3 regions of the Kitasatospora sp. NPDC089509 genome follow, and region 3 is predicted to be linked to each of the others. Evidence: riboswitches for the same ligand, from Rfam matches in the RefSeq annotation. Region 3 holds a riboswitch; each other region holds the start of a gene.
The links. A riboswitch is a leader RNA that binds a small molecule or an ion and turns the genes downstream of it on or off. The one in region 3 is predicted to bind cobalamin.
Positions count from the first base shown of each region.

Region 1 (6,279 bases), on a different contig from region 3:
GGCCAGCGGCCGGCCGAGTAGGAGCGCGGGTTGCCGACGCCCCAGGCGCTCTGGCCGTAGCCGGGGCCGAGGTCGGTCTCGACGAAGCCCGGCAGCTTGCCGGTGATGTCGGCGGCCTTCCGGTAGTAGTAGCCGACCTGCTTGGTGCCGCGATAGTCGCCGTACTCCGGGTTGTTGCGCTCGTTGTGCGCCTCGACGTGCTGGCCGATCACCGTCCCGCCGCTCTTCCCGGTGCGGGCCTGGCTCTCCAGGTCGGTCAGGAACTGGTCGACGGCGCGGGCGTTCGGCGAGGCCCGCGGATCCCGGGCCAGCAGGTCCCGGCCCACGTCCGGCGGCAGGGTGCGTCCGGGCGCGCCCACCGACACCGGTGCGCGGGAGGGCTGTTCGACGTCGCTCCGGTCGGTCCGCCCGTCGCGACCCAGCAGCACGAATGCGCCGGTCGCGACGACCGCCCCGGCCACGGCCAGGACGGCGGGCTTGCCGCGCAGGGCACTGGGCAGCGCCACGGACCACTCCTCCGGTTGCTCGCCGGTACCGACCCCCACGGACCCAACCGGAACACGCGTACGAATGACTGCCCGAGAGCCTGTCACACTCCCCCGGCCCCCGCGAACGAATCCGCCGGGACCGGGGCGTCGGGGGAGGTCAGCCCGCCGGAGCCGGGGGCGGCGTGCCCTGCGCTCCCGGCGCGGCGGAGCCCGCGGCCTTGGCGCGCTGCAGCAGCTGGCCCTTCACGTACTCGGAGAATCCGGAGGCCGCCGCGGTCGCCGTGGCGTCGGGGTTGTTGCCGCCCTTCGCCGAGCCCTCGACCGTGAAGTAGGCGTACCGGCCGAGGCTGTTGTGGGTATTGGTGCAGCCGGGGTTGGCGCAGAAGGCCGGGGCGCCGGCGGCCGGCAGACCCTTGAGCTGGCCGGCGTAGTTCTTCATCGCGGTCTCGGCCTGGATCTTGTGATCGAAGACGGCCACGCCGACGGTCACCGCGCTGTCGCCGGAGACGTACGTCGCCCGGAGCACCTTCTGGCACCCCTGGTCACCGAGCACCTTGCCGAGCCCGCCGGTCGTCGAATTGCCGTCCCAGCACGGCTGGTCCAGCGCGACCATGGTCCGGTTCCAGGCCGCGCCGTTGATCGTCAGCTGCTGCGCGGAGAACAGCACGCCCGCGTCCTGCGGCGCCGGGTCGGTCGTGGCCTCCCAGATCGGCTTCGACGGGTCGTCCGTCTGGCCGGACTGTCCCCCCGGGCTCCCGGACGGGCTCGACGGCGTGGCCGTGGGCCGACCGGAGGCGGTCGAGGTCTGGCCCGCGACCGCCTTCTCACCGTCGTCCTTCTTGCCCTGGAGCAGCACCGCGCCGCCCGCGGCCAGGCCACCCACCACGACGACCGCGGCGACGATGCCGATCACCTTGAGCCTGCGCTTGCGCTTGCCCTCGGCCTCGTTGCGGTCCGCCAGCGCCGCCCAGTCGGGCTCGGCGCGCTGCGTCGGAACGGGCTGCGGGGGCTGGGGCTGCTGCTGCCACTGCGGCTGGGCCTGCGACTGCGGCTGCGGCGGCTGGGCCTGCGGCTGCGGCACCGGAGGAACGGGCTGGGGAAGCGGCTGCCCGGACGGCGCCACCGGCCCGTACGAGGGCGGCGGCGGGCCGAAGCCCCCGCTCGGCGGCGGCACCGGTCCCGGTACCACCGGCTGCTGATTCCGTGCGCCCCCCGGCCCGGCGGGAGACGTTCCCTGCGGCCCGTGCCCAGGTACGCCAGTTCCGTCGCTCATGCGCCCAGATCGTAGGGCATGCGCCCGACCGCCGATCCGCCCGGTGACCATTCCGTGCCGGAACCGGGACGCCGTCGGCGCGGACCGGGGCGTCCCGTACACACGACCGGGCTTCCCGGCGGCCTCACCCGGGCCTCCGGCCGCCTCTGCGAGGCCTCCCGCCAAGCGCCGCAAGGCCCCTCGCCCGACACCACCGGTCATCGCTCCAACACGCCACGCCGCACTACATGTGGTGTCGCATCGGAGAGATGCCACTACATGTATGCTCGCTTCTGCTGTCGATGCAGGGGAACCCGGTGCGAATCCGGGACTGCCCCGCAGCGGTGTGCGGGCGGCTCCAGGAGCCGCGCCGCGAGTCCGAGTACCTGCCGACCAGCGTGCGCACGGCCCTCCCGCAGAGGCCGCACAAGCACCAGTACGACCCCTCCGGGCCTCGCGGGCGGGCCGGGGAGACACCTCTCGCGACGTCGTTTGCGTTCGCGCCGTGCTCCCCTGCCCAGATCGGCCCGGGTGACCCCGATCACGCCGCCGATCGCCGCCAGGAGAGAGCGCCTTGACCACCGCTGCCTCAGTCACCCTGCCCGCCCAGGGCACCGGTACCGCCTTTGTCGACCCGACGGTCGCCGACCCCGGCGGCGCGCTCCTGCGGCTGCTCACCGACCGCAGCGTCGACCTCACCGAGGTCGACCCCGGCCATGTCGCCGCCGCCGCGCTGCGCGGCCGCCACGCCGGCTCGGACTTCGCCGAGCTCCGCGGGCTGGCCGTGGACGCCGCCGCGTCGATGATCGCCGAGGACCCCCAGTACTCGAAGCTCGCGGCCCGCCTGCTCGCCCTGGAGATCGTCGACGAGGCGAACAGCCAGGGTTCCACCACCTTCGCCGCCTCGATCGCCGTCGGCCACGCCGAGGGCCTGATCGGCGACACCACCGCCGCGTTCGTCGCCAAGCACGCCGCCGCCCTGGACGCCCTGATCGACGCCAAGGGCGACGACCGGTTCGAGTACTTCGGCCTGCGCACCGTGCAGTCCCGCTACCTGCTGCGCCACCCGATCACCCGCAAGGTGATCGAGACCCCGCAGCACTTCCTGCTCCGCGTCGCCTGCGGCCTGGCGGTCGGTGACACCGAGCAGTCCGTGCGCGAGGTGTCCGAGCTGTACGGCCTGATGAGCCGCCTGGAGTACCTGACCTCCTCGCCGACGCTCTTCAACTCCGGCACCCGGCACCCGCAGATGTCCAGCTGCTACCTGCTGGACTCGCCGCTGGACAACCTGGACTCGATCTACAACCGCTACGCGCAGATCGCCCGGCTGTCCAAGCACGCCGGCGGCATCGGCCTGTCCTACTCGCGCATCCGCTCGCGCGGCAGCCTGATCCGCGGCACCAACGGCAAGTCCAACGGCATCGTGCCGTTCCTGCGCACCCTCGACTCCTCGGTCGCCGCCGTCAACCAGGGCGGCCGCCGCAAGGGCGCGGCCTGCGTCTACCTGGAGACCTGGCACGCCGACATCGAGGAGTTCCTGGAGCTCCGCGACAACACCGGCGAAGAGGCCCGCCGCACCCACAACCTCAACCTGGCGCACTGGATCCCGGACGAGTTCATGCGCCGCGTGAACGCCAACGCCGACTGGTCGCTGTTCTCCCCGGCCGACGTGCCCGAGCTGGTCGACCTCTGGGGCGCCGAGTTCGACGAGGCCTACGTCAAGGCCGAGCTGGCCGGCAAGGCCGTCCGCACCATCCCGGCGCAGACCCTCTACGCCCGCATGATGCGCACCCTCGCGCAGACCGGCAACGGCTGGATGACCTTCAAGGACGCCTCCAACCGGGCCGCCAACCAGACCGCCCTGCCGGGCCGCACGGTGCACTCCTCCAACCTGTGCACCGAGATCCTGGAGGTCACGGACGACTCCGAGACCGCCGTCTGCAACCTCGGCTCGGTCAACCTCGGCGCCCACGTGGCCGCCGGCGCCTCCGCCGACGACCTGATCAACGCCATGGACTGGGAGCGGCTGGACGCCACCGTGCGCACCGCCGTCACCTTCCTCGACCGCGTGGTGGACATCAACTTCTACCCGACGGTCGAAGCGGGCACCTCCAACTCCCGCTGGCGGCCGGTCGGCCTCGGCGTGATGGGCCTCCAGGACGTCTTCTTCAAGCTGCGGCTCGACTTCGACTCGGCCGAGGCCAAGCAGCTGTCCACGATGATCTCCGAGCGCATCATGCTCACCGCCTACGAGCGCTCCGCCGACCTGGCCGAGCAGCTCGGCCGCCACGAGGCGTACGGCGAGACCCGCGCCGCCCGCGGCGAGCTGCACATCGACCACTTCCCGACGGCCGCCCCGCAGTGGGCCGACCGCTGGACCGCGCTGCGCGCCCGGATCGCCGAGACCGGCCTGCGCAACTCGCTGCTGCTCGCGATCGCCCCGACCGCGACCATCGCGTCCATCGCCGGCGTGTACGAGTGCATCGAGCCGCAGGTGTCCAACCTGTTCAAGCGCGAGACGCTCTCCGGCGAGTTCCTCCAGGTCAACCCGTACCTGGTGCGCGAGCTCAAGGAGCTCGGCGTCTGGGACCAGCAGACCCGTGACTCGCTGCGCGACGCCAACGGCTCGGTGCAGGAGCTCGGTTGGCTGCCCGAGGAGGTGCGTTCGCTGTACCGCACCGCGTGGGAGCTGCCGCAGCGCGCCCTGATCGACCTGGCCGCGGCCCGCATGCCGTACCTCGACCAGAGCCAGTCGCTGAACCTGTTCATGGCGGCGCCGACCATCGGCAAGCTCAGCTCGATGTACGCCTACGCGTGGAAGGTGGGTCTGAAGACCACCTACTACCTGCGCTCGCGCCCCGCGACCCGGATCGCCCAGGCCGCCTCCGGCACCGCCCGCGCCGCCGCGCCGGTGCCCGTGAACACCCCGACCCTCACCCCGGAGGAAGAGGCCGCGCTGGCCTGCTCCCTGGAGAACCCCGAGTCCTGCGAGGCCTGCCAGTAATGACTGCCGACGACCGCAAGATGCTGCTCGACCCCGGCTTCGAGCTGACCCTGCGCCCGATGCGCTACCCGTCGTTCTACGACCGGTACCGCGACGCGATCAAGAACACCTGGACCGTCGAGGAGGTGGACCTGCACTCCGACGTCGCCGACCTGGCGAAGCTCAGCGAGGGCGAGCGCCACCTGATCGGCCGCCTGGTGGCGTTCTTCGCGACCGGTGACTCGATCGTCGCCAACAACGTGGTGCTGAGCCTCTACAAGCACATCAACTCCCCGGAAGCGCGGCTGTACCTGAGCCGTCAGCTGTTCGAGGAGGCCGTGCACGTCCAGTTCTACCTGACGCTGCTGGACACCTACCTTCCGGACCCGGAGGACCGCAACGCGGCCTTCGCCGCGGTGGAGAACATCCCCTCCATCCACCAGAAGGCCCAGTTCTGCTTCAAGTACATGAACGCGGTCGACCACATCGACTCGCTGCAGACCAAGGAGGACCGCCGCGCGTTCCTCCTGAACCTGATCTGCTTCGCGGCGTGCGTCGAGGGCCTGTTCTTCTACGGCGCGTTCGCGTACGTGTACTGGTTCCGCTCGCGCGGTCTGCTGCACGGTCTCGCCACCGGCACCAACTGGGTGTTCCGCGACGAGTCCATGCACATGGACTTCGCGATGTCGGTCGTCGACACCGTCCGCGAGGAGGAGCCCGACCTCTTCGACGACGAGATGGCCAAGCAGGTCACCGAGATGCTGGAGGAGGCCGTCGAGGCCGAGCTCCAGTTCGCCCAGGACCTGTGCGGTGACGGCCTGGCCGGCATGAACACCGACTCGATGCGCCAGTACCTGGAGGCCGTCGCGGACCAGCGCCTGGCCCGCCTCGGGATGCCGATCCGCTACGGGTCGACCAACCCGTTCGGCTTCATGGAGCTCCAGAACGTCCAGGAGCTGACCAACTTCTTCGAGCGCCGGGTGTCGGCGTACCAGGTCGCGGTCGAGGGCTCGGTCGCCTTCGACGACGACTTCTAAAGAAGACGACTTCCGAAGAAGACGCACGAACAGCGGTGCCCCGCACCGGCCACGGCCGGTGCGGGGCACCGCTGTTGTCGGCTTCGCCAGGCGTTCGCGCCGGGCGTTCACTCCAGGCGTTCACTCCAGACGTTCGCGCCGGGCGGGGGCGCCACCCGGGGGCAGCTCCTGACGGACCGTCGGGGTCGCCTCAGGGGTGGATCGGGGTCGATCCCGATACCGGTCAGGCCTGCCGACGAGCAGGATCGATCATGTCGCTGAGGCCCACTCAGCCGTAGTGATCCACGGGGTGCCCCACATGAAGCCGCTCGCCCGCCGCGCCGCCGCCCTCGGTCTGGCCTGTTCCGCCCTGGTCGGCCTGACCGCCGCCTCCGGCGCGCAGGCCTTCGCCGCCGGGGGCGCCGACTCCCCCACCGCGACGGCCTTCCCACCACTGGACCCCGCCGCGCTCCAGGCCGCCATCGAGACCCGCCCCGCCGACGGCGCCTCCGGCGCGGTCGCCCTGGTCGCCGAGCCGGG
Region 1 covers NZ_JBIVHS010000009.1:31,785-38,063, reverse strand. Annotated here, with positions in the region: gene ACIP4P_RS20490 (glycoside hydrolase family 26 protein) at 1-506, opposite strand, end outside; gene ACIP4P_RS20485 (hypothetical protein) at 646-1,569, opposite strand; cobalamin riboswitch at 2,007-2,149, shown strand; gene ACIP4P_RS20480 (ribonucleoside-diphosphate reductase subunit alpha) at 2,339-4,744, shown strand; gene ACIP4P_RS20475 (ribonucleotide-diphosphate reductase subunit beta) at 4,744-5,760, shown strand; gene ACIP4P_RS20470 (serine hydrolase domain-containing protein) at 6,059-6,279, shown strand, end outside.
Region 1: another riboswitch for cobalamin. It lies ahead of ACIP4P_RS20480 (ribonucleoside-diphosphate reductase subunit alpha); the one in region 3 lies ahead of ACIP4P_RS00805 (prenyltransferase/squalene oxidase repeat-containing protein).

Region 2 (6,279 bases), on a different contig from region 3:
CGTCCGGACCACCGCCGGGGCCGCCGTCGCCGCCGCCGTCCGGACCACCGTCGCCCGGGCCGTCATCGCCCGGACCGTCGCCCTCGGGCTCCGGCTCCGGGTCGTCCGGCTGCGGTTCGTCGGGCTGGGCGTGCTCCTCCAGCGTCCGGTCCAACTGCTCCTCGTCCAGCCCCGGGGCGTCGAAGGGGTTGCGCCGCCGCCGGTGCGGCAGGGCCAGCTGGGCGGCCTTGCGGACGTCCTCCTCCAGCACCTCCGTGCGCCCCGCCCAGGCGGCCAGCGCGACCGCGGTGCGGGCCATCACGATGTCCGCGCGCAGCCCGTCCACCTCGAACGCCGCGCAGACGGCGGTGATCTGACGCAGTGCCACCTCGGTGAGCTCGACCTTCGGCAGCAACTCCCGTGCGGCGGTGATGTGTTCGGCGAGCGCCCGCTCGTCCTCGGCGAACCGCGCGGCGAACGAGGCCGGGTCCGCGTCGTACGCGAGCCGGCGCCGGACCACCTCGGCGCGCTCGGCCGGGTCCCGGGTGGCGGCGATCTCGACGGTCAGCCCGAAGCGGTCGAGCAGCTGCGGCCGCAGCTCGCCCTCCTCCGGGTTCATCGTGCCGACCAGCAGGAACCGCGCCGCGTGCCGCACCGACACGCCCTCGCGCTCGACGTACGAGCGGCCCATCGCGGCGGCGTCCAGCAGCAGGTCCACCACGTGGTCCTGGAGCAGGTTGACCTCGTCGATGTACAGCACGCCGCGGTGCGCCTTGGCCAGCAGCCCCGGCTCGTACGCCTTGACGCCCTCGGCCAGCGCGCGCTCCAGGTCGAGCGAGCCGACGATCCGGTCCTCGGCCACGCCGACCGGCAACTCGACCAGCTGGGAAGGCCGTTCCGAGCCGGCCGGGGCGTGGTGCGGGCCGTCCGGGCACTGCGGGTCCGGCGCGGCCGGGTCGCAGGCGAACCGGCAGCCGTCCACGGCGGCGATGGCGGGCAGCAGCCCGGCCAGCGCGCGCACCATGGTCGACTTGGCGGTGCCCTTCTCGCCGCGCACCAGCACGCCGCCCACGGCCGGCGAGACCGCGTTCAGCAGCAGCCCGAGCCGCAGGTCGGCCATGCCGACGATCGCGGTGAACGGATAGCGGACGTCACTCATGCGTCACTCCCAGGTGCCCCGGGCGGGAGGAACGGCAGCGTTCCGGCCGCCGGCACCCCGCCCTCGATCAGCTTCCACAGCGCGTCGGTGTCCGCGTGCTCCTCGATCAGGTCGCCCAGCCGGTCCAGCCGGGCCTCGCGCGCCGCGGCGAACGAGGTGTCCGGCGCCGGGACGAACGCCCGGCCGGCCGATTCGGCGACCTCGCGCAGGAGTTCACGGCGGAAGCCGTCGTTCTCCAGCGCGCCGTGCCAGGTGGTGCCCAGGACCGGGCCGACCCGGCAGCCCTCCAGGCCCTGCCCGCGGTCATCGGAGAAGAACGCCTCGCCGCCCTCCACGGAGACGACCCCGTGGTGGATCTCGTAGCCCTCGACCCGCTGCCCGTAGGCCATGCCGACCGGCCGTGCCAGCACCTTCTCGACGCCGAAGCGGACGTGCGTCGGCAGCAGCCCGAGCCCGTCGACCGTCCCGGCCCCGGACTCCACCTCGTCCTCGATCGAGCGCGCCAGCATCTGGTAGCCGCCGCACACCCCGAGGATCGGCAGCCCGGCCGCCGCCCGCGCCTTCAGCGTCGGCTCCAGGCCGCGCTCGCGCAGCCAGGCCAGGTCGGCCACGGTGGCCCGGGTGCCGGGCAGCACCACCAGGTCGGCGTCGGCCAGCTCCTCCGGCCGGGTCACCCAGCGCACCAGCACGCCCGGCTCCTGCGCCAGCGCGTCCAGGTCGGTGAAGTTGGACAGCCGGGGGAAGCGCACCACGGCCACCCGCAGCACGTCCGCCCCGAGCGGGCCGGGCCCGTCCGCCCGGTCCGCCACGGTGGACAGGTCCAGCGAGTCCTCGGCGTCCAGCCACAGCCCCGGCAGCATCGGCAGGGTGCCCAGCACCGGCCGGCCGGTCAGCTCGCGCAGCATCTCCAGCCCGGGCGCCAACAGCCGGGCGTCGCCGCGGAACTTGTTGACGAACCAGCCCGCCACGTGCCGCTGGTCCTCCGCCGACAGCAGCGCCAGCGTCCCGTACATCGCCGCGAACACCCCGCCGCGGTCGATGTCCCCGACCACCACCACCGGCAGCGCGGCGGCCGTGGCCAGGCCCATGTTGGCGATGTCCCGGTCGCGCAGGTTGATCTCGGCGGGCGACCCGGCGCCCTCGCAGACCACCACGTCGTAGCGGGCCCGCAGGTCCGCCAGGCACTCCAGGGCGCGCTCCAGCAGGACGGGCTTGCGCTCCCGGTAGTCCAGCGCGCCCACCTCGGCGACCGCCCTGCCGAGCAGCACCACCTGGCTGCGGCCGTTCGCGCCGGGCTTCAGCAGCACCGGGTTCATCGCCGCCTCCGGCTCCACCCGGGCGGCCTGCGCCTGCATCGCCTGGGCCCGGCCGATCTCGGCGCCGTCGGCGGTGACGAAGGAGTTCAGCGACATGTTCTGCGCCTTGAACGGCGCGACCCGCACCCCCTGCCGGACCAGCCAACGGCAGATCCCGGCCGTCACCACGCTCTTGCCCGCGTCCGAGGTCGTTCCCGCGACCAGCAGCGCGTTGCTCATGCCGTGCCCCTCCTCCACAGACGGATCGCCAGATGCCCCGCGACGGACGTACCCAGCGCCAGCACGCCCACCCGCCGGGACAGCGCGCAGGCCCGTTCGATGTCGTCCACCGTCACGGGCCGCAGCTCCGCCCCCAGCACCGGCCGGTGCTCCACTCGGGCAGTCGGCTCCGCACTCGCCTCCGGGCGCTCCTGACCCGGAGCCGACGGTCTCCCCCAGCCTGGCGGCCGGGAGGTGCCCCCACGCTCCGGCGCTCCCTCCTGCGTCGGTCGCTTGTCGCTCGTCGCTTTCGGCTCCGGCGCGCCCTTCGGCTCGTGCGGGTACCGAAGAGTCCCGCCCAGCCGCACGCCCACCGCGCCCGCGAACGCCGACTCGGCCTGGCCCGCGTTCGGGCTCGGATGCGCGGAGCCGTCCCGGCGCCACACCCGCCAGGCGGTCCGCGGTTCGGGCGCGGCGGCCACCGTCAGCAGTGCGGTCAGCCGGGCGCCCGGCCAGCCCGCGACGTCGTCCAGCCGGGCCGACGCCCAGCCGAACCGGGCGTAGCGGGGCGAGCGGTGGCCGACCATGGCGTCCAGGGTGTTCACCGCGCGGAAGGCCAGCAGCCCCGGCGTGCCCGCCAGGGCGCCCCAGGTCAGCGCGTTCACCACGGCGTCGGCGGTGTTCTCGGCCACCGACTCGACCACCGCGCGGGCGATCTGCGGCCCGTCCAGCGCGCTCGGATCCCGCCCGCACAGGTGCGGCAGCCGCTCCCGGGCCGCCGTCAGATCGCCCGCGGCGAGCGACCGGCCGATGGTGCGCGCCTCCCGGGTCAGCGAGGTGCCGCCGAGCACCGTCCAGGTCGCCGCGGCGGCCAGCGCGGCCCGGCCCAGGGGGTGCCGGCCGACCGTACGGTCCAGGGCCAGCGCCCCGGCCGCGACCGTGCCCACGCACAGCGCGGTGTACGCCGCCCCGGCGGCGCGGTCGTCGCGCCACAGGCGCCGCTCCAGGCGGGTCGCGGCGCTGCCGAACAGGGCGACCGGGTGGCCGCGGCGCGGGTCGGCGAACCGGGCGTCGGCGGCGTAGCCCGCGACGGCCCCCAGCGCGAAGGCGGCGGCGCGGGTCAGCGGGCGCACGGCAGCGGGTGGTCGGGGTCCGGCGGGGCAGCGCGCATCGCGTGGGTGTCCTCACTCAGGGTCCGCGCCCTGGATCGACGTACCGGGGGCGAGAGTCTCCTGGCTTCCGGGTCGGACGCACCCCCGGGCCTTCCAGCGGCTCCTGACGGACCACCGTGGCATTTCCGGGCGTGCTCCCCGGTGACAGTGGCGGGACCGCGCCGGACTCGCACCGGCTTCCTCTCCATGCCTCCGTTTGGCCCCAGGATCCCATCACGGGCCCGATCCGGGAGTCAACCGAGGTCACGGAGGGGTTGGTCACAGGAACGGCCCGCTCCGGGCCTGTGCGATCGCCCAGCGCGGCGGCGGCCCGACCGGCCCGGCTTCGTGCGTTCGGCGGCTGGGGGCGTCGCGCCGGCCGCGCCTACGGTTCGGGCCATGCGCCGCAGAAAGCCACCCGCCGTCGCCCCCGCCCCGGTGCCGTTCGCGCCCGGCGCCGCCCGCGCCCACCGGGCCGGCCTCGGGCTGACCCCCGAGCAGGTCGCCGAGGGGATGGCCGCGCACGGGGTGCGGCTGCTCCCCGGTCACGTCCTCGCCTGGGAGCTCGGCGGGTCGCGGCCCGGCGAGGCCGAGCTGATCGCGCTGGCCCGCGCCCTCTGGTGCCCCGTCGCCGAGCTGATGGACGGCCGGCCGACGAGCCTGCGCGACCACCGGCTGGCCCGCGAGCTCACCCAGGAGACCGTCGCCGAGCGGGTCGGCATGGCGCCGGCCGACTACCGGCGGGCCGAACTGACCGGCCACTGGGACGGCGAGCCGGACCAGACCCACGCCCTCGCCCAGGCCCTGGGCCTGCGGCTCACCGAGCTGGTCGAGGCCACCGGCCGCGGCGAGGCCCTCGACCGCCTCCTGCGGCAGTGCGTGACCGGCCGCTGGCAGTCCCAGCTGCGCCCGATCGCCCGCCTCGTCCCCGTCCCCGAAGCCGATCTGGCGGCCGTCCTCCCGGTCCTCCACCAGGAGCACCACGCCCCCACCTACTGGGGCGCCACGGCCGGTCCCCGCACCGCCACCCCACCCCTCACCCCCCGCTTCTGGCAGCTCCTCAGCACCCGGGACCCCGCCGTCCCCGTCTGACCCGGCCCGCCGCCTCCCGTCCCCTCCCACCCGCCGTCCCCTCCCTTCCCCTCCCGTCCCCGTCCCCCGGACGGGCCAGCCCGGTGGCCGGGGGTGCGGTGCGCCGGTGGACTGGTGCTCGAAAACCGTCCGGTGCGTGAAACAGAGCGGGGATCGAGATGCGTTGGGGAACCGCAGCCGTCGTGGCGGCCGCCGCCGCGGGGGCGGCCGTGTTGGTGATCGGCCGCCGGGCCTCGGAGCGGATGGTCCGGCCGGGGGCGGGGCCGGGGGCCGGGGGATCGGAGTCCGGGCCGGTGCTGGTGCAGAGCCTGGCGGCCGGCCGGGTCACCTTCAACCGGCGCCCCGAGAGCCTGCGGCCGGGCCGCTGGGCCGTGGAGTGGGAGGACGGCGGGCACGCGGTGGTCGAGGAGATCCTGCACCGCGACGAGCAGGGCGTCACCCGTCGGCTGGTCCGGGCCGACCGGGGCACCCTCGTCCCCGGCACCGAGGTCCGCTTCACGCCGCGGGTGCACCTGGGCGATCCGACCCGGGCGCTCGGCCTGTCCTTCACCGACACCGCCGCCGAGGGCGAGCTGGGCCCGCTCCCCGCCTGGCGGGTCGACGGCACGCGCGGCACCTGGGTGATCCTGGTGCACGGGCCCGAGGCGGACCGCCAGCAGACCCTCCCGGTCCTGCCGGTGCTGCACCGCCTGGGCCTGCCGGTGCTGTCCGTCACCTACCGCGGCGACGAGGGCGCCCCCGCCTCGCCGGACGGCCTCAGCCACTTCGGCGAGACGGAGTGGCGGGACGTCGAGTCGGCGGTGCGGCTGGCGCTCGACAGCGGGGCGGGCCGGGTGATCCTCTACGGCTGGTCGGTGGGCGCAACCATGGTCCTGCAGGCGGCGGCCCGGTCGGCCTGGGCCCAGGCGGTCCGCGGCATCGTGCTCGACTCGGTGGTCCTGGACCTCCCCGCCTCGGCCCGCCGGGACGCCGCCCGGGCGGGTTACACCGGGGTCGCCGCAGAGCTCGGCGCGCTGGCCGCGCAGGGCCGCACCGGGGTCGACCTCGCGGACTTCTCCCGGCTCGCGGAGGGCACCGACCTGCGGGTCCCGACGCTGGTGCTGCACAGCCCGGACGACCAGCTGGCCCCCTTCGGCACCGTGCAGCGCCTGGCGGCGGCCCGCCACGACGTGGTGAGCCTCCAGCGCTTCCCGGGGGCCGAGCACGCGGCCCTGTGGAACTCGGCGCCGGACCACTACGGCGAACTCCTGCGGCGCTGGCTCACCCCCCTCCTCTGAGCCCCCCGCCGCACCGGAGGTCACACCCGCCGCACCGGACGCCCCCCGCACCGGAAGACACCCGCCGCACCGGAAGTCGGCCCGGCCGACTTCCGGTGCAGCGCCGC
Region 2 covers NZ_JBIVHS010000008.1:282,791-289,069, forward strand. Annotated here, with positions in the region: gene ACIP4P_RS19950 (putative cobaltochelatase) at 1-1,138, opposite strand, end outside; gene ACIP4P_RS19955 (cobyric acid synthase) at 1,135-2,673, opposite strand; gene ACIP4P_RS19960 (cobalamin biosynthesis protein) at 2,670-3,785, opposite strand; cobalamin riboswitch at 3,878-4,008, opposite strand; gene ACIP4P_RS19965 (helix-turn-helix domain-containing protein) at 4,203-4,895, shown strand; gene ACIP4P_RS19970 (hypothetical protein) at 5,054-6,172, shown strand.
Region 2: another riboswitch for cobalamin. It lies ahead of ACIP4P_RS19960 (cobalamin biosynthesis protein); the one in region 3 lies ahead of ACIP4P_RS00805 (prenyltransferase/squalene oxidase repeat-containing protein).

Region 3 (6,279 bases):
CCACCGGGATGGTCGGCCGCCCGATGGTCAGGGCGTCGTTGGTCTCACCGAAGATCCACAGGTCCACGCTGCCCGGATTGGGGTGGTAGCTCATCGCGCCGAGCTGGCTGTAGCTCCAGTCGGTGTCCCCCGGGTCGGCGTGCCAGTACGACCAGTAGGCCTTGGCCGGCGGGGTGAGGACGCACTTCTCCTGGTCGGCGGTCGGGTACTGCTTGCCGCCCAGGTACCCGCTGAAGCCGATCCGGCAGATGAACGCCGGGCCGTCGTGGCCGGTGCCGGTGGTGTGCCAGCCGCCCTGGTTGAGCAGCTCGTAGCCGGTGGTCGGCGTGGTGCCGCAGGAGCGCAGCACCGGACCGCCCCACTTGCTGAAGTCGATCGCCAGGATCACGCCGGAGGTGGTCGTGCACTGGTCCAGTGGCAACGGTGCGGCGGCGGCCGGGGTGGCCGTGCCGAGCAGCGCGGTGCCGATCAGCGAGAGCGCGCCGAGCACGGCCGCCAGGCCCTGTCGGCGGCTCATCGGTGCCGCCCCTGGCCGAGGCGGGTGCGGGAGACGGCGACGGCGGTGCCGCCGGCCAGCAGCAGGGCCAGGGCGAGCAGCGCCGGGAGGGCGGCGTCGCTGCCGGTGTGGGCCAGGCCGGAGCCGTTCGGGGCGGCGGCGTCGGCCACCACCGGCCGGACCTCGCCGCCCGGTGCCCCGCCGTCACCGGCGCCCGCCGGGGGCGCGTCGGTCACGCCGGGCGCGGAGGCCCCGGACGTCCCGGTCGGCGCCGGGGTGCCGGTCGAACTCGCGCCGGAGGTCGGGGACCCAGTGGAGGTCGGGGAGCCGGTGGAGGTCGGGGAGGCGGTCGCGGAGGGCGACCCGCTCGGCTGCGGCGTCCCCGCCGCCACCGGCCGCTTCAGCGTCCCGAAGGACGTGCCGACCGTCCCGCCCAGCACCTGGGTCGAGGCCCGGACGTCCGAGCCGCGCTGCCCGGCCGCCGCGACGTTGAAGCCGCCGTCCGTGTTCTGCTGCCCGGCCAGGAAGTCCCGGGCCCGCGAGATCGCCGGACCGTACTGCCCGGCCCGCAGCGAGAACGTCTGGACGGCCAGGGCGGTCGAGTTGGTCGAGTCGCCGGAGGCGCCCGGGAAGCCGCCGTCGGCGAGCTGCTTGCCCGCGATCCACGCGACCGCGCGGTCCACGGCCTGCCGGGCGGCCGGGTCGTCGGGGAGCAGGTCGAGGGCCATCGCGGCCATCGCGGTGCTGTCCACGTCGGAGTCGCCCTTGGCCGGGATCAGGCTCGGCCAGGAGCCGTCGGCGTGCTGGAGGCCGGTCAGGTAGCGCACCGGCTCGGTGGCGTGGGCGCCGTCCCCGGCCCGGAGTTGGGCGATGATGCCGAGCGACTGGGAGAACACCGAGGTCGCGTAGCGGTAGTTGCCCTGGGCCGCGCAGGCGGTGTCGGGGGCCTGGCTGGGCGCGGTGCAGATGATGGCGGCGAGCGCGGCGATCAGGTCCTGGCCGCCGAAGGCGCGCGGGTCGCGGCCGACCACCTCGGCGAGCAGCGCCGTCTTGCCGATCGAGCCGCCGCCGGCGAACTCGGTACCGACGTTCGTCCAGTCGTCCACCGTCCGGCCGTTGCCGTCCTTGCCGTGCTGGTCGAGGAAGTCGGCGATCCGGCCCAGTGCCTTGTCGTCGCTGCCGGTGGCGGCGAGGGCGAAGGCGCCGTCGATGGTCAGCCCGAAGTCGGCGAAGCCCGGGAAGCCCTCGTAGTACTGGCCGCCGATCAGCCGGGTCGGGTCGGTGAGGTAGGCCGAGCCCTTGGCCAGGTCGGGCTTCCGGTGCAGGTCGTGGTCGAGCGCGGCGAGGTCGGTGCCGGCCAGGGCGAGCACCGCCTGTCCGGTGGCGGTGGGGTCCGCGTCGGTGGCGGCCGGGTCGGTGGTGAAGCCCCCGGAGGGCAGCTGCCGGGCGGCGATCCAGCCGGTGGCGGCCGCGTCGGCGTCGGTGCGGCCGGCCGCCTTCAGTGCCTGGGCGGCCAGCGCCGTGGTGTAGGTGTCGCTCGCGCCGGCCCAGGAGTACGGCCAGAGGCCGCCGTCGGGCTTCTGCTGGGCGGCGGTCCAGGCGTCGGCGCGCTTGACGGCGTCGGGCGCGGCGCCGGCCCGGCGCAGGGTGAGCGCGGTCAGCGCGGTGGTGCCCGGGTCGCCGTCGCAGTGGTCGCCGGGGGCGATCATCACGGAGGAGACGCCGCCGTCGGCGCACTGGGCGGAGGTGAGCCGGGTGACGGCGGTGGGCGGCAGGGCGGTGCCGGAGCGGGCGAGGGCCAGCAGGGCGAGGGCCTGGTTGACGGGATAGGTCGCGCCCTCGAAGTCCCCGGCCGCGGTGCAGGCGCCGAGCTTGCCCTGGGCGGTGCAGACGTGGTCGGTGAGCGCGGCGATCAGGTCGTGTCCGCCGAAGGCGCGCGGGTCCCCGCCGGTGATCTCGGCGAGCAGGGCCAGCTGGGCGACGGCCCGGGGGACGGGGGCCGCCTCGGGGCCGCCCGGGAAGGCGTACTGGTCGGTGTGGGCGGCCAGGTAGGCGACGATCTTGCGCAGGGTGTCGTCCTGCCCGCCGGCCGCGGCCAGCGTGAAGGCGGTGTCGGTGGTGGCGTCGTAGTCCACCGCCTTCGCCGAGGGGTCGTACACGTGGTCGCCGTCGGTCAGCCGGGCGACCAGCCAGCGGGCCGCGGCGGGCAGGTCGGCCTTGGGGGGCTTCGGCGTACCGGTCGCGGTCGGCGTGGGGGTGGGCGTGGGGGTCGGCGTGGGCGTGGGCGACCCGCCCTTGGCCCGGACCGAGTCCGGGGTGAAGGTCGGGGAGCCGGTGGTGCCGCCGACGTCCGTCCCGCCGTACACCCAGGCCTCGACCTCGCCGGGCGCGGGCTTCTGCGACATCGCGCCGAGCGTGGCGTACGACCAGTGGTCCTGGCCGACCGGGGCGATCCAGTACGACCAATAGCCGGTCGCCTGCGGGGTGTTGACGCAGGACTCCTTGTCCGGCGTGGGGTACTGGGTGCCGTCGTGGAAGGCCGGGTTGCCGAGTCGGCAGACGAAGGCGGGGCCGTCGTGCGCCGTGCCGGCGGTGCTGAACCCGCCGTTGTGCAGCAGGTTCATCCCGGTGGTGGGGTGGGCGTCGCAGCCGCGGACCACGCCGCCGCCGAACGGGCCGAAGTCGACCGCGACGACGGCCCCGGAGGTCGCCGTGCACTGCTCCAGCGGGTCCGCGTGGGCGGCGGTCCCGGGCAGGGCCACCAGGGCCAGGCTGCCCGCGGTCAGCGCGAGCGCGGCGGCGGCCGCGGAGGCGGCGGTTCCTCGCCGCCACACGGTGGGACGGTGTCTGTGGACCGGCACGGAACGAACTCCCCTGTCGACTGCGGCGTCGGCGGGGACACGGGTGCGCAGCAGGGCACCCCGGGGCAGGGGTGGGCCGTACCGCGTCGCAGTCCTCGACGACGCTCGTGCGTACTCCATGGCGCAGGCATTCCGGCTCGCCCGCCGGGACGAGTCGACTGAACTCGTCGGTACGGGCACACGGTTGCGGGACAGCGCCGGATTCGAACCGGCTTCCCCTGACTCCCCTGGAGGAAAAACGCTTCATCAGACCATGGCCGGACCAGCGAGGTCAACGATTCGTCATATCGTCTACGTCACGGCTCGTTCGAATTCGATGCGGTAAGGTCCCGGCTCGGCCGAGCGGGGGAACCCGGTGGAAATCCGGGGCTGACGCGCAACGGTGTGCGGGGCGGCACTGCCTCCCCCGCGAGCCCGGATGCCCGGCGGCCGCACTGTTCCGCGGAAGTCCGTCCACGCGATCCGGGCGTCGGCCGCCCTCGCGCCGACGCCGAAACCGCCGACGCACCGGGCACGGTCGGGGCCCCTCACCCCCCAGGAGCCCTTCCATGACCCGCACCCTCCACCGCGGCCTCGCCACCGCCGTCGCCGCCCTGGCCGCGGCCGGCACCGCGCTCGCCACCGCCGTCCCGGCCCAGGCCACCGCGAGCCCGACCCAGATCAGCACCTCCGTCACCAACGGCGTCGCCTACCTGCGCAGCCTCCAGGGCGCGGACGGCGGCTACGCGGGCAGCGGACTGTCCAACGAGTGGGCGTTCAGCGCCCTGGCCGCGGCCGGGACCGCCGCCGCCGACGTCACCCCCGGCGGCGACGCCACCAAGAACGCCCGCCTGGTCTACCGCAACCAGCTCGCCGCCCCGACCTGGCCGAACGCCAGCCCGGTGGTCACCGACTACGAGCGCGGCATCCTCAACTCCTACGCGGCGGGCATAGACCCGGCCCGGGTCGGCCCCGGCCGCAACCTGATCGCCGACGCCGTCTCCTACTGGCAGACGTCCACGCCCGGCTACTACGGCCCCGCCGCAAACTTCAACGGCACCGTTTTCGCCCTGCTCGCCCTCGGCGGCGCCCGCACCCAGGCCGGCGCCCAGCGGGTGCCCCAGCCGCTGCTGGACGCCTCCACCGCCGTGGTGCGTGCCAACCAGCACACCGACGGCGGCTGGAACTACAGCAAGGCCGCGGGCGACCCGAACGCCCTCGGCCAGCCCAGCGACGTCGACATGACCGGCGCGTCGATGGCCTCGCTGTGCGTCGGCGGGGTGGCCAACACCGACCCGGCGGTGCTCGCCGCGAAGGGCTTCCTCAAGGCCAAGATGGCCACCTCGGGCGCGTTCAACGCGATGTACGGGGTGAACACCGACTCCAACGGCTGGGCCGTCTCCGGCCTGATCGCCTGCGGCTTCGACCCGCAGGGCACGGACTTCACCTCGCCCGCCCCGTTCAAGAAGACCCCGGTGGACTTCCTGATCTCCCAGCAGTTCAACCCCGGCGGCGGCTTCCGCTACCAGCCCACCGACACCTCGCCCAGCGCCTACGCCTCGGTCGACGGCCTGCGCGCGGTCGCCGGCGGCGGCTTCACGGCCACCCCGCCCACCCCGGTCACCGCGGGCGAGCCGCAGTTCGTGGCCACCTCCGGCTTCACCCCGGGCACCGCCGCCCGGATCGCCCTGATCGTCGACGACGGCACCGGCAACCCGCGCCCCTGCGCGGTCACCATCACCCCCACCGGCAGCACCGCGACCCTCGGCGACGTGCTCGACGCGGCCGCCACCGCGAGCCCGGCCGGCTGCGTCACGGCGGTCACCCCGGCCAGCGGCGTCGCCGGTCCGATCACCTCGCTCAACGGCGTTGCCAACAGCGGTACTTCGAGCTGGCTGCTGTCGACCGACGGCGGCGCCTCGATCACCGCCGACCGCACCGCCGTGGTCAACCTCGGCGACACCGTCTCGCTGCGCTACGGCAGCTGACGTACCCCGTGCGGACGGCGGCCCCGGGAACGTCCGGGGCCGCCGTCCGTCCGCCGTCGGTCCGTCCGCCGTCGGTCACCCGTCAACCGGCAACCGGCAACCGGCAACCGGCTCAGGCCTCGGGGCCGTACGCGCCGAAGCCCCGGCAGACCCGGCCCTCGCGGAAGCTGAGCACCTCGGCGACGGCCCGGCCGCGCTCGTTGCGGTAGTTGATGACGAGGGTGTCGACCGAGACCCGGACGTCCTCGACGGTGAAGTGCAGATCGGGCAGGTGCTTCAGGCCCTTCGCCCAGTAGACCCGCAGGGCCTCCTTGCCGCGCACCTCGCCGGACGGGTCGCCGATCAGTTCGAGGATCCGGGGCGAGGCGAAGACGACGTCCTCGGTGAAGTGGGCGAGGATGCGCTCCAGGTCGTGCGCGTTCCAGGCGTCCGCCCAGTCCCGGGCGAAGCGGGTGCCGAATTCGTGGTTGAAGTTGCGGTCGAAGTCGTGGTCCATGCCCCTGGACGGTAACGACAACCGGCCCTCCCCGCCCGTGGTTCCACCATCCGGTCAGCCCGCCCGGTCGAGCAGCGGCACCCGCACCTGGTTGAAGCCGTAGTAGAGGGCGAGCAGCCCGTGCACGGCCAGGGCCGCCGGGGCGGACAAGAAGGCCAGGGCGACGGTCAGCGGGTAGACCACCAGGCCCAGTTCGAACCGCCAGCGGGCGGCCCGGGCGGCCGGCACGTCCACCCGCGCGTCGAAGCAGTGGCCGGTGCGGGTGGCGTAATTCCAGAAGAGGCTGAACAGCACCGCCTGGCCGACCATCACCGCGCCGTACACGGCCGCGGCCACGTTCGCCGCCGAGCCGTTCCGCAGGTTCTGCGCGACCAGGGCGGTCGGGAAGGGCAGCACCGAGACCAGCATCAGCAGCAGCAGGTTGAGGAACATCAGGGTGCGGTCGACCCGGGCCAGGTG
Region 3 covers NZ_JBIVHS010000001.1:216,528-222,806, reverse strand. Annotated here, with positions in the region: gene ACIP4P_RS00810 (hypothetical protein) at 1-517, opposite strand, end outside; gene ACIP4P_RS00805 (prenyltransferase/squalene oxidase repeat-containing protein) at 514-3,330, opposite strand; cobalamin riboswitch at 3,462-3,616, opposite strand; cobalamin riboswitch at 3,703-3,781, shown strand; gene ACIP4P_RS00800 (prenyltransferase/squalene oxidase repeat-containing protein) at 3,906-5,324, shown strand; gene ACIP4P_RS00795 (nuclear transport factor 2 family protein) at 5,437-5,820, opposite strand; gene ACIP4P_RS00790 (TMEM175 family protein) at 5,875-6,279, opposite strand, start outside.